Linked DNA regions of Acuticoccus sp. I52.16.1. The protein of the gene in region 1 interacts with the protein of each later gene in a pairwise test. Links are inferred from orthologs where the notes say so. Each region holds a gene or a part of one and is shown in the gene's direction. Other genes may lie near its edges.

Region 1 (5,724 bases):
ATAGAGATCGTTCGGCGCCACGTTCGAAGTCGCCACCAGCGTGACGCCGCGGGCGAAGAGCTGGCGGAAGAGCCGCGCGAGGATCATCGCGTCGGCGATGTCGGTCACGGCGAACTCGTCGAAGCACAGGACGCGCGCCTCCTCGGCGAGGTCGTCGGCGGCCTGGACCACGGCATCGTCGACCTTGCTCTTGCGCAGCGCGGCGATCCTGGCGTGGGCGTCGGCCATGAAGTCGTTGAAGTGGAGGCGGCGTTTCCGCTCCACGTCGATGGTCTCGTAGAAGAGGTCCATCAGCATGGTCTTGCCGCGCCCCACCTCGCCCCAGACGTAGAGCCCCTTCACCGCCCGCGGCGTGCGGCCGAGCCGGCGACGAAAGAAGCCGCCGACACCGCGCTCGTCGGCGGCGACCTGGGCGGTGAGGTCGCTCGCCACGTCGTCCAGCGCCGCGGCGACGGCGAGCTGTGCGGGGTCGTGCTGCACTTCGCCCGCGGCCACCAGCGCCTCGTAGCGCTTGGTCACGCTGTTGCTCATCAGGCTGCGTCGTCCGTGATTGTCTGAGGATCGGAGTGGGTGGGTCGCCTCTCTTGCCAGAGAATGGCCGCGCCCAAAAGTCTTGCCCCGGCGCCGGGGGATGCTACGCCTCGGCAAACGCCAAACCGGGAGGACGATGTGGCCGACTACAAAACCATCCTGACCGAGACGGACGGTGCCGTCGGCATCGTGACGCTCAATCGGCCGAAGGCGCTCAACGCGCTGAACGTCGAGCTCATCGACGAGCTGGTCGACGCGTTGCGCGCCTTCGACGCCGACGACGCGATCGGCTGCATGATCATCACCGGGTCCGAGAAGGCGTTCGCCGCCGGCGCCGACATCACCGAGATGGCCGGCAAGTCCTTCGCCGACGCCTACGGCGAGGACTTCCTGTCACGCTGGGACCGCGTCGCGACGATGCGGAAGCCGGTCATCGCGGCGGTCGCCGGCTTCGCCCTCGGCGGTGGCTGCGAGGTGGCAATGATGTGCGACATCGTCATCGCCGCCGACACCGCGCGCTTCGGCCAGCCGGAGATCAACCTCGGTGTCATCCCCGGCGTCGGCGGCACCCAGCGGCTGACGCACGCGATCGGCAAGGCGAAGGCGATGGACCTGGTGCTGACCGGTCGGATGATGGACGCCGCCGAGGCGGAGCGCTCGGGCCTGGTGTCGCGCGTGGTCCCGGCGGCGGAGCTGATGGCGGAGGCGCGCAAGGCGGCGGCGACGATCGCCTCCAAGGGCCGCCCGTCGGTCCACGCCGCCAAGGAGGCGGTGAACCGGGCGTTCGAGGCACCGCTCGCCGAAGGCAACCGTTTCGAGCGGCGAATCTTCCATAGCCTGTTCGCCACCGAGGACCAGAAAGAGGGGATGGCGGCCTTCCTGGAGAAGCGCAAACCGGTGTTCCAGAACCGCTAAAAAAGGGCTAAAGACTTGACGAGCGCCTCTTGAACCGATAGGCGCGCGCTTCAATCTTGTCATGCGAGTGAGCGGATGTGGTGCGGGATCGCGCCCCGCCGTGCCCGCTCGTCGTCATCGGAAGAGTACATGGCCAATACAAAGTCCGCCCAGAAGATGGTCCGCAAGCTGAACAAGCGGACTGCGATCAACGGTGCGCGCCGCTCGCGCATGCGCACCTTCGTGCGCAAGCTCGAAGATGCGCTCCGCTCCGGCGACAAGAGCGCCGCGCAGGAGGCGTTCAACCACGCCCAGCCCGAGATCATGCGCGCCGCCCAGAAGGGGATCCTTCACAAGAACACCGCCTCGCGCAAAGTCTCGCGCCTGGCGAGCCGCGTGAAGGCGCTCGGCTGAGCCCACCCGTTCGGCCGGCCGCGCGGCGACACCATCCGGGTGTCGCCCGAAGCGGCCGGAACTGCGGCCCCGCGCCGCCCGATCAGGACGACCTTTCCGCCGGATGAAGCGATTTCGCTTCGCCGGCGAAATTTTTTGCGCCCGCTCTCCCGCGGCCCTGCATCAAATCTGAGCATCGACGAATCGGCCCGAGAGCCTCGCGCGCCGGCCCTCCAGCGACACGGGGGCTCTCATCGCGTCGACGCGGTGCAATGCCCCGGCTATTCGAAAAATTGCTGGGGCGAGATGCGATCGATCAATTTATGAACCACCTCGAGGGCCGCCATTGCTGCCTTCGGTTGGTTAGCCGGCAATCCATGAGCCGGCTAAAGAGCAAAGCCCACACCGCCCGCAGTTGGGGACAACCTTTCCCCGCGCGCCGTGAGGGGCCTGACAACATGTCACGCGTCCGTCATGTAAATTCCAGCTTCATCGGAGCGGAGGGGTGTCCTGCGGTTCCGGCGGGATGGGATTATTCTCATCTGCGACAGATCGAGCCGGCTGGACAGAATGCAACCTTAGACTGAATCGCCGGGTATGGCGGGTGTGCATTTGTTGAACGCCGGTTCGATGCTTAGCCAGCGAAAGCTGTGACCGCACCCGCCGATTCTCCTGGTCGGTCAAGAAAAAAATTTCCGATAGAGATGAAATTCACGGCTGAGTGCGAACCCCCTCGCCGACAACACGATTTTCGCACCCGATTGTGAAAAAGCGCCAGAATGTGCGGATTTGCTAAACAAATCGGCCGAATCTGCTTCGCCTTGGCGCTTGCCCTCGGTAGCCCGGCGTGCGAAGGGTTAATCGTTGATCGGGGTAACGAACCGTTCACACAATAGACAAGCCCAGCTCGTTCGCGAAGCCGGGCGGTTTCCGTCGAAGAGGGTCATGGCATGTCGGTGATTGCAATTTCAGGTTGCTCGATCGCATCTGCTTTTTGCGTCACCGCTCCGGCTTAGTCACGGTTCGCAGAACCCTGCGACCCCGTTAATAGAGGCTACCGGAAACCAAGGCCGGGCAATCGATCGCCCGGAGGAGGGATATTGTCCATGATGCAAACCGGCAATCCACCCATTTCAGAGGTCACGCCCGACGAGGCCTACAACGAGCTGATGAACGACCCGTCCGCTCGCCTCGTCGATGTGCGCACCAAAGCCGAGTGGGCCTACGTAGGCCTGCCCGATCTCACCGCGGCTCCGTCCGGCGAGCCTGTCCTCCTCGAGTGGCAGGTGTTCCCGACGATGGCCGTCGCCGACGACTTTGGCCAGTCGCTCCAGAGCGCCTGCCCGGATCCGTCGACAGCGCTCTATTTCATCTGCCGCAGCGGGGCCCGCAGCCTCGCCGCCGCAAGGTTGATGGGCGCTCTCGGCTACGAGAGGTGCTTCAACGTCACCGACGGCTTCGAAGGGCCGCCGGACGGCGCAGGGCACCGTGGCACTGTCGCCGGGTGGAAAGCATCCGGTCTCCCCTGGCGGCAGACTTAGCGAACCGAGACCCACGCGTATTTCGTCGAATCCCATCGGGTGCACCCGGGCGCCCGATCGGGAGGGTTTGTGCCAAGTGCATCGCTATCCGGGCAATGACAATTCAAACACGGGACCTTCAGGAGTAGTGCGAACGATGGAGCCAACCCAAGCATCGGCCGGAACGACTGAAAGCAAAGATAGCGAAACCTGGTCTCAGATTAAGTTAGAACTTCGCTCTGCCCACGGCGAGGATATCTATACGTCGTGGTTCGAGCGCATCGAGTTCGAATCCGTTTCGAATACCGTCGTCGACCTGTCCACGCCGACGTCGTTTATCCGGCACTGGGTGCAGACCCACTACGCGACCGACATCGTCCAGCGCTGGCGCGCTGTGCGCCCCGATATCGGCGAGGTGCGCTTCAAGGTGCGTTCCTCGCTCCGTCCCAAGACCCGGCCCGTCCGCAGCGGTCCCGCCGCGGGTGCCCCCAACACCGTCGATCAGACCAACGGGTCGGCCGCCCCGCGCCGTCAGATCGACGGCCCTCCCGTTCCGCCGAATTCGGCCGGCGGCCTCGAGGGATCGGCATTGGATGCACGCCACTCGTTCGCGAGCCTCGTAGAAGGCCCGTCGAACCAGCTCGCGGTCGCGGTCGCCAAGAAGGTGGCCTTCGCCCAACCCGGTGAGCGGGCGGCGTACAACCCGCTGTTCGTCACCGGGGCCGTCGGCCTCGGCAAGACGCACCTGCTGCAGGCCATCGCCGGCGCCGCCAACCCAGCCCGCCGCACGCTCTACCTGACGGCGGAGCACTTCATGTACCGGTTCGTCTCCGCGGTGATGAACCGCACGACGATCTCGTTCAAAGACATCCTGCGTGACATCGACGTCCTGCTCATCGACGACATCCAGTTCCTGAATGGCGCCAAGGTGCAGGAGGAGTTCGGGCATACCCTGACGACCCTCGTCGACAGCCAGCGCCAGGTGGTGATCGCCGCCGATCGTGCTCCTGCCGATCTGGAAGGCCTCGATGCGCGGGTCCGCTCGCGCCTCAGCGGCGGTCTCCTCGTGGAACTGACGCCGCCGGACTACGCCATGCGCAAGGCGATCCTCGAGCAGCGCATCTCGGTCCAGCACGAGATGTTCGAGGATCTCGTCTTCCCCGAGGAAGTGGTCGACTTCGTGGCCCGGTCGATCACCACCAACGGGCGCGACCTCGACGGTGCGGTCAACCGCCTCGTCGCCCACAACCAGCTGACCTCCGCGCCGATCGACCTGAAAATGGCCGAGAACGCGCTGCGCGATCTGCTTCGCGCTCGCGAGAGCAAGAAGCCGAAGATCGAGGACATCCAGCGGGTCACGTCGCAGCACTTCAACGTGTCGCGCCAGGACCTGGTCTCCGCCCGCCGCACCAAGGTGATCGTGCGTCCGCGGCAGATCGCGATGTACCTGTCCAAGACGCTGACGCCGCGCTCGCTCCCCGAGATCGGCCGCCGGTTCGGCAACCGCGACCACACCACCGTCCTGCACGCGGTGCGAAAGGTCGAGGACCTGATCACCAAGGACACGCAGATGGCAGAGGACATCGAGACGCTGAAGCGCCTCCTCGACCAATAACGGCCACCTGCGACACGACGCGATCGGCCCGGGGCGACCCGGGCCTTTTTTGTGCCCGCATCCCCGCGCACGGGCCCGGCGCGGACGGCCGTTGCGCCGTCCGGGCAAAAAATGGCCGGAAACGGCCGGCAATATGTGGACGTATGGCGCGGCACGCGCGTTGCTTGCTTCCAGATCTTGAATCCACGGCTACCATCTGTTCAACGTAGCCTCCCAGCGGTACCCCCGCGCCTTTCGGACGGACTCCCGTATGCGTGCGACCCTCGAACGGGCCCATCTCCTGAAGCCCCTCAGTCACGTCCAGCGGGTCGTTGAACGCCGCAATACGATCCCGATTCTGTCGAACGTGCTGATCCGGGCCGACGGGGCGAGCCTCACCCTCAAGGCGACCGACCTCGACCTCGAGCTGATCGAGACCGTCGAGGCCGGTGTCGAGCAGCCCGGCGCGATCACGGTGCCGGCCCACATGCTGCACGACATCGTCCGCAAGATTCCCGAGGGCGCCCGCATCGCGCTGGAGACCAACCCCGACGGGTCGACCATGACGCTGACCGCCGGCCGGTCGCGCTTCGCCCTGCAGATGCTGCCCGAGAGCGACTATCCGGACATCACCGGCGGCGAGTTCACCCACGCGTTCAAGCTTAAGGCCGCCGACTTCAAGTGGCTGATCGACCGGACGCAGTTCGCGATCTCCACCGAGGAGACCCGCTACTACCTCAACGGCATCTACTTCCACGCCGTCGACGCGCCGGGCGGGGCCATGTTCCGCGC
Region 2 (5,688 bases), 520 kb from region 1 along the record:
ATTTGCTGTCGTGGCGGTGGGGCGGTGGCCCGGCGGTTCCCGCGTCCTTCTGCTGCGAAGGAGACACGCGATGAACCCCATCTTGCACCGGATCCTCCGGACCATCGTTCGCCACGGACAATTCGCCATCATCGACGCGGCCGGCGACAGACATACCTTCGGCGATGGCACCGGGCCGGCGCATACCATCCGCTTCCACGAGGCATCCGCCGCGCGTGCCCTGGTGGGCAATCCCGAGCTGACCCTGGGCGAGAGCTACATGAACGGGCTCTGGTCGGTCGAGGAGGGCGACCTCACCTCGCTGCTCGTGATGTTGATGAAGAACCATCACGCGGCCGGCTCGTCCGCCGTCCAGCGCGGGCTGCGGATGTTGCTGCGCCGCTTCCAGCAGCACAATACGGCGCGGGCCGCGCGCCGCAACGCCCAGTCCCACTACGACGTCGGCAACGACATATACCGCCTCTTCCTCGACGAAGACTGGCAGTATTCCTGCGCCTACTTCCCCCACTTCGACATGACGCTGGAGGACGCGCAGCGGGCCAAGAAGCGGCACATCGCGGCCAAGATGCTGCTGGAGCCGGGGCAGACCGTGCTCGACATCGGCTGCGGCTGGGGCGGCATGGGCCTCTACCTCGCGCAGCAGACCGGCGCGCACGTCACCGGCATCACGCTGGCCGACAACCAGGTGACCTACGCCAACGAGCGCGCCGCCGGGGAGCCCAACGCCACCTTCCGCGTGCAGGACTACCGCGCGGTGGAGGAATCGTTCGACCGCATCGTCTCGGTCGGCATGTTCGAACACGTCGGCGTCGGCTACTATGACGAATATTTCCAGACGGCGGCGCGCATCCTCAAGGACGACGGGGTGATGCTGCTGCACTCCATCGGCCGGACCGACGGTCCGGGCACCACAAACCCGTTCATCGCCCGCTACATCTTCCCCGGCGGCTACATCCCGTCCCTGTCGGAGGTGTTGCCGGCGGTGGAGCGGGCGGGCCTCATCGTGACCGACGTGGAGATCCTGCGCCTGCATTATGCCGAAACGATCAAGCACTGGCGCGCCCGCTTCCTCGCCCATTGGGACAAGGTGGTGGAGCTGCGCAGCGAGACGTTCGCGCGGATGTGGGACTTCTATCTCGCCGGCTCCGAAGCCGCCTTCCGCACCGGCGACATGATGGTATTCCAGATGCAACTCGCCAAGCGGATCGACAAAGTGCCCCTCACCCGCGACTACATCACCTCCGCCGAGCGCAGCCTCGCCAACCGCGATTCGGGCCGTCCGGCGCCCCCGCCCGCGCTCGTGGCACGGCACGGATGAGCCTCGACGAGGCGGCCCTCGCCGCGGCCTACGACGCCGCCCGCGCCGCCGAGGACGCGGGCGACCTCGCGACCGCGACGCGCCTGTTCGAGCGCTGCCTCGAACTCGATCCCGAGGACCATTGCGGCGTCGTCATGCGGCTCGCCAAGTACGGCCGGGCGACGCCGCAGGCCGCGCCGCCCTCCTACGTCGCGACCCTCTTCGGCCAGCACGCCGAGACGTTCGACCGCATCCTGGTCGGCGACCTCGGCTACGACGTGCCGGCGCTCGCCCGCCGCCTCGCCGGCCCGTTCGTCACCCGCCCGCCGGTCCGGATCCTCGATCTGGGCTGCGGCACGGGCCTCGCCGGGCTCGCCTTCGCCGATCTCGCCAGCGACATCGTCGGCGTCGACCTCGCCGAGGAGATGCTGGAGATGACGGACCAGCGCGATATCTACGGCGACCTCTACGTCGCCGAGGCGGTCAACTTTCTCGAAGAGTGGGACGAAGCCCCGTTCGACCTGATCGTCGCGGCGGACGTGTGGCCCTACCTGGGCGACCTCGCCGCCTTCGCCGCCGCGGCGGCGCGATGCCTCGTGCCCGGTGGCGTCCTCGTCGCCTCCACCGAGCGCGCCGAGGACGGCTGGCGCGTCACCCCCACCCAGCGCTTCGCCCACGCCCCGGCCTACGTTCGCGCCACGCACGCGGCGGCCGGCTTCGCCCCCCTCGCCGAAGAGCCGATCACGGTGCGCCACGAGGAAGGCGTGCCGGTCCCCGGCGACCTCTTCGTCTTCGAGGCACGCTGACGGGCGCGACCGCCCCCGCCGCACCGTCCACGTCACCGGCGCCCCCCTGTGCCCCGTTCTTCGGCGTAGCCGGAGCGGACGGCGGTCCCCTTGGGGCGCGCGGCGGTCCGGATGCGGTACTCCGTCGTGGTCAAGCGAATCATTCGCCGGCGACTTAATTCACCGTTAACCCATCCACAGCGAGTGGAGAGTGGCAGGGTTCGCGTCTGTTCCTCGCATCAGGCGCGCCCCGGCGCCGTCTCCGGCGTACACCGTCGGAGCAACCGACGGGAGCCACGATGAACCAGCCGCTCGACCACGCCGCCCTCGAGATCCGCACCGCGCCGCAGAATATCGAGATCGAGCAGCAGCTGCTCGGTGCGCTGTTGGTGAACAACGAGGCCTTCTATCGCGTCTCCGACTTCCTCAAGACCGAGCACTTCTTCGTCGAGCCGCACCGGCGCATCTACGAGATCGCCGGCAAGCTGATCCGCTCGGGCAAGGTCGCGACGCCGCTCACGGTCAAGACCTTCTTCGGCGCGGAGGAGACCATCGCCGAGCTGCCCGCGGTGGAATATCTCGCGCGCCTCGCCGCCAACGCCACGACGATCATCAACTCCGAGGACTACGGCCGCTCGATCTTCGACCTCGCGGTGCGGCGCCAGCTCATCACCATCGGCGAGGAGATGGTGAGCGAGGCCTACACCGCCGACGTCGACACCAGCCCGCGCCAGCAGATCGAGGGCGTCGAGCGCAAGCTCTACGAGTTGGCCGAGAACGGTGAGATCAACCAGGGCTTCATCGACTTCACCAACGCGCTGACCGCGGCGGTCGAGATGGCGGACGCGGCCTTCCACCGCGCCGGCTCGCTGTCGGGCATCGCGACGGGCATGTCCGACCTCGACCGGCTGATGGGCGGCCTGCAACGCTCCGACCTCGTCATCCTCGCCGGCCGCCCCGCGATGGGTAAGACCTCGCTCGCCACCAACATCGGCTTCGCCATCGCGCGGGCCTACCGGCGCGGGGTCGAGAACGGCGTCAACAAGACGGTGGACGGCGGCATCGTCGGTTTCTTCAGCCTGGAGATGAGCGCCGAGCAGCTGGCGACGCGTATCCTCGCCGAGCAGTCCGGCATCTCCTCGGCGCTGATCCGGCGCGGCGCCTTCGAGGAGCACCAGTTCAACGACCTCGTCTCGGCGGCGACCGCGATGCAGACGCTGCCCTTCTACATCGACCAGACCGGCGGCATCTCGATCGGCGCGCTGGCGGCTCGCGCCCGGCGGCTGAAGCGGCAGAAGGGGCTCGACCTCCTGATCGTCGACTATCTCCAGCTCCTGTCCGGCTCGGGCAAGAACGCCAACGCCAGCCGCGTCAACGAGATCACCGAGATCACCACCGGCCTCAAGGCGCTGGCCAAGGAGCTGGAGGTGCCGATCGTGGCGCTCTCCCAGCTCTCGCGACAGGTGGAAAACCGCGAGGACAAGCGCCCGCAGCTTGCGGATCTGCGCGAATCCGGCTCCATCGAGCAGGATGCGGACGTGGTGCTCTTCGTGTTCCGCGAGGAGTACTACCTGCAGTCCCGCAAGCCGCCGGAGGGCAGCCAGGAGTTCTTCGAGTGGGAGGCCAAGATGGAGGCCTGCCACGGGATCGCCGAGGTCATCGTCGCCAAGCAGCGCCATGGCCCGACCGGTACGGTGAAGCTGCAGTTCGAGGCCGAGCTGACGCGCTTCGGCAACCTCGCCCCCGACCAGGTGGCGGTGACCTACGAATAGGACGCGCGAGTAGGACGGACCAATGGCGGATTTCGAAAAGGACGCGGTGCCGGTCGGCTACGTGCACGCGACGGTGACCTTGTCGGGCGAGGCGAAGCTGCTCGCGGCGGAGCTGGAGCGGCTGCGCGTCTCGGGGCTGGTCGACCGGGCCAATCTCGAGGTGGTGGTGCAGCGCTCCAAGCTCGACACGACGCCGGAGCTGAAGCGCCTGCCGCCGATCGTGAAGGGCAACTCGGAGGACACCGACGCGGACCTGCCGACGATCGAGAAGCGGCTGGGCGAGAAGGAGCTGGCCTTCCTCGCCGAGATGATCCGCCGGTTCGAGGCGATCACCACCGAATGAGCCCCGCCCGCGCGCCCATCGCACCGGACGCCCCTCGCACCGGACGCCGGTCGCGCCCTGATGGCCGGTCTCGCCCTGATTGCGCCGGGGGCCCGCCGCCTCACGGTCGCCGCCGGTTGCGACCGGCGTGCAGCGCGGTAGTCTGACGTCATGTCCGCCGCCGCGCCCCCCGCCCCACCCGCCTGGACCGGCTCACGCCTGACCGTCGACCCGGAGGCCGTGGCCCGCAACTGGGCCACGCTCGCCGCCCGCACCGGCGCGGCCTGCGGGGCCGTGGTCAAGGCGGACGCCTACGGGCACGGGATCGAGGCCGTCACCCCCCGGCTCGCCGCGGCGGGCTGCCGCACCTTCTTCGTCGCCTTGCAGAGCGAGGGGGCGCGGTTGCGCGCGATCCTGCCGGAGGTCGACATCTACGTCCTCAACGGCGTCTTCGAGGCGACGGCGGACGCGATCCGCGACGGATTGCGGCCCTTCCTCTCCTCCCCCGCCGCGTTGGCCGACTGGCCGGCCGACGCTCCCTTCGCTCTCAACGTCGACACCGGCATGAACCGCCTCGGCGTCAGCGTGCCCGAGGCGCTGGCCTTCGACGGACCGCCTCCCGCATTGATCGCCAGCCACTTCGCCTGCGCCGATATGCCGGACCACTCGCTCAACGCAGCGCAGGAGGCCGCCTTCGCCACCGCCCGCCGCGCCCACCCCGCGGTGCCGGCCTCCTTCGCCAACTCCGCCGCCATCCTGACGCGGCCCCAGGCGCACTACGACCTGGTGCGACCAGGCATCGCCATGTATGGCGGTCTCTCGGCCGAGGGAGCGGCGGCGCTGGAGCCGACCGTGCGCCTGGAAGCCCGGGTGATCCAGGTGCGCCGGACCGAGGCGGGCGAGACCGTCGGCTACGGCGCGGCGGAGACGATGCGGCGCCCGAGCCGGGTCGCCATCGTCTCGCTGGGCTACGCCGACGGTTATATTCGCCAGTCGGGCGGGTCGGACCTCACCGCCGGGGCGCCGGCCTCCGTCAACGGGGTCGCCGTGCGCCTCGTCGGCCGCGTGTCGATGGATCTCATCGCCGTGGACGTCACCGACGCGCCCTGCGAGCGGGGCGACTTCGTCGAGCTGATCGGCCCCGACGTGCCGGTGGACACCGTCGCCGCGCACGCCGGTACCATCGGCTACGAGCTGCTCACCGGCCTCTCGCGCCGCGCCGACCGGCGGGTTGGCCCCCTCTAGCCCGCCCCAGGGCGTGGAAAACCACGCAAAATCAACAAAATACAACCGTCATTGCAACGCCCGGCACAACGGCCTTGCCCGATCTCTTCCCCTGGACCGCGGCGCACCTCGCCGCCGAGCGAGGGGAGAGAGCGCATGCATACGAACTCGCGTCGTCGCCGGCCGGCCACCGGTGCCCCGCGGCGCCGTCTCCCGCCGGCCGAAGCGCCCGCGCCGACCTGATCCGTCTTCGGCGTCCGGGAAGGCCCGCCCATCGCACCCCGCCAT

What was found. Proteins that work in one complex are often made in the same cells at the same time.
Region 2: the proteins of dnaA (region 1) and MRB58_RS18850 interact in binary tests that used the Escherichia coli proteins (3 or more experiments, as listed by UniProt). The link is inferred for Acuticoccus sp. I52.16.1 from one-to-one orthologs.

Annotation. Positions count from the first base shown.
Region 1 is NZ_CP094828.1:3,648,652-3,654,375, forward strand. What follows is about bases 2,765-5,724. They hold dnaA (chromosomal replication initiator protein DnaA), read left to right. Parts: upstream 2,765-3,495; coding sequence 3,496-4,953; downstream 4,954-5,724. Other genes in these bases: MRB58_RS16480 (rhodanese-like domain-containing protein), read left to right, coding at 2,925-3,359; dnaN (DNA polymerase III subunit beta), read left to right, coding at 5,204-5,724. In the rest of the region: cell division protein ZapE, read right to left, coding at 1-531; MRB58_RS16470 (enoyl-CoA hydratase), read left to right, coding at 670-1,446; rpsT (30S ribosomal protein S20), read left to right, coding at 1,576-1,839. UniProt on the Escherichia coli protein: Plays an essential in the initiation and regulation of chromosomal replication. Binds in an ATP-dependent fashion to the origin of replication (oriC) to initiate formation of the DNA replication initiation complex once per cell cycle.
Region 2 is NZ_CP094828.1:4,169,523-4,175,210, reverse strand. Bases 1,724-4,617 are described here. They hold MRB58_RS18850 (replicative DNA helicase), read left to right. Parts: upstream 1,724-2,381; coding sequence 2,382-3,854; downstream 3,855-4,617. Other genes in these bases: alr (alanine racemase), read left to right, coding at 4,348-4,617; MRB58_RS18845 (hypothetical protein), read left to right, coding at 3,877-4,197; MRB58_RS18855 (class I SAM-dependent methyltransferase), read left to right, coding at 1,724-2,103. In the rest of the region: MRB58_RS18860 (cyclopropane-fatty-acyl-phospholipid synthase family protein), read left to right, coding at 71-1,318; more of MRB58_RS18855, read left to right, coding at 1,315-1,723; more of alr, read left to right, coding at 4,618-5,421. UniProt on the Escherichia coli protein: The main replicative DNA helicase, it participates in initiation and elongation during chromosome replication. Travels ahead of the DNA replisome, separating dsDNA into templates for DNA synthesis.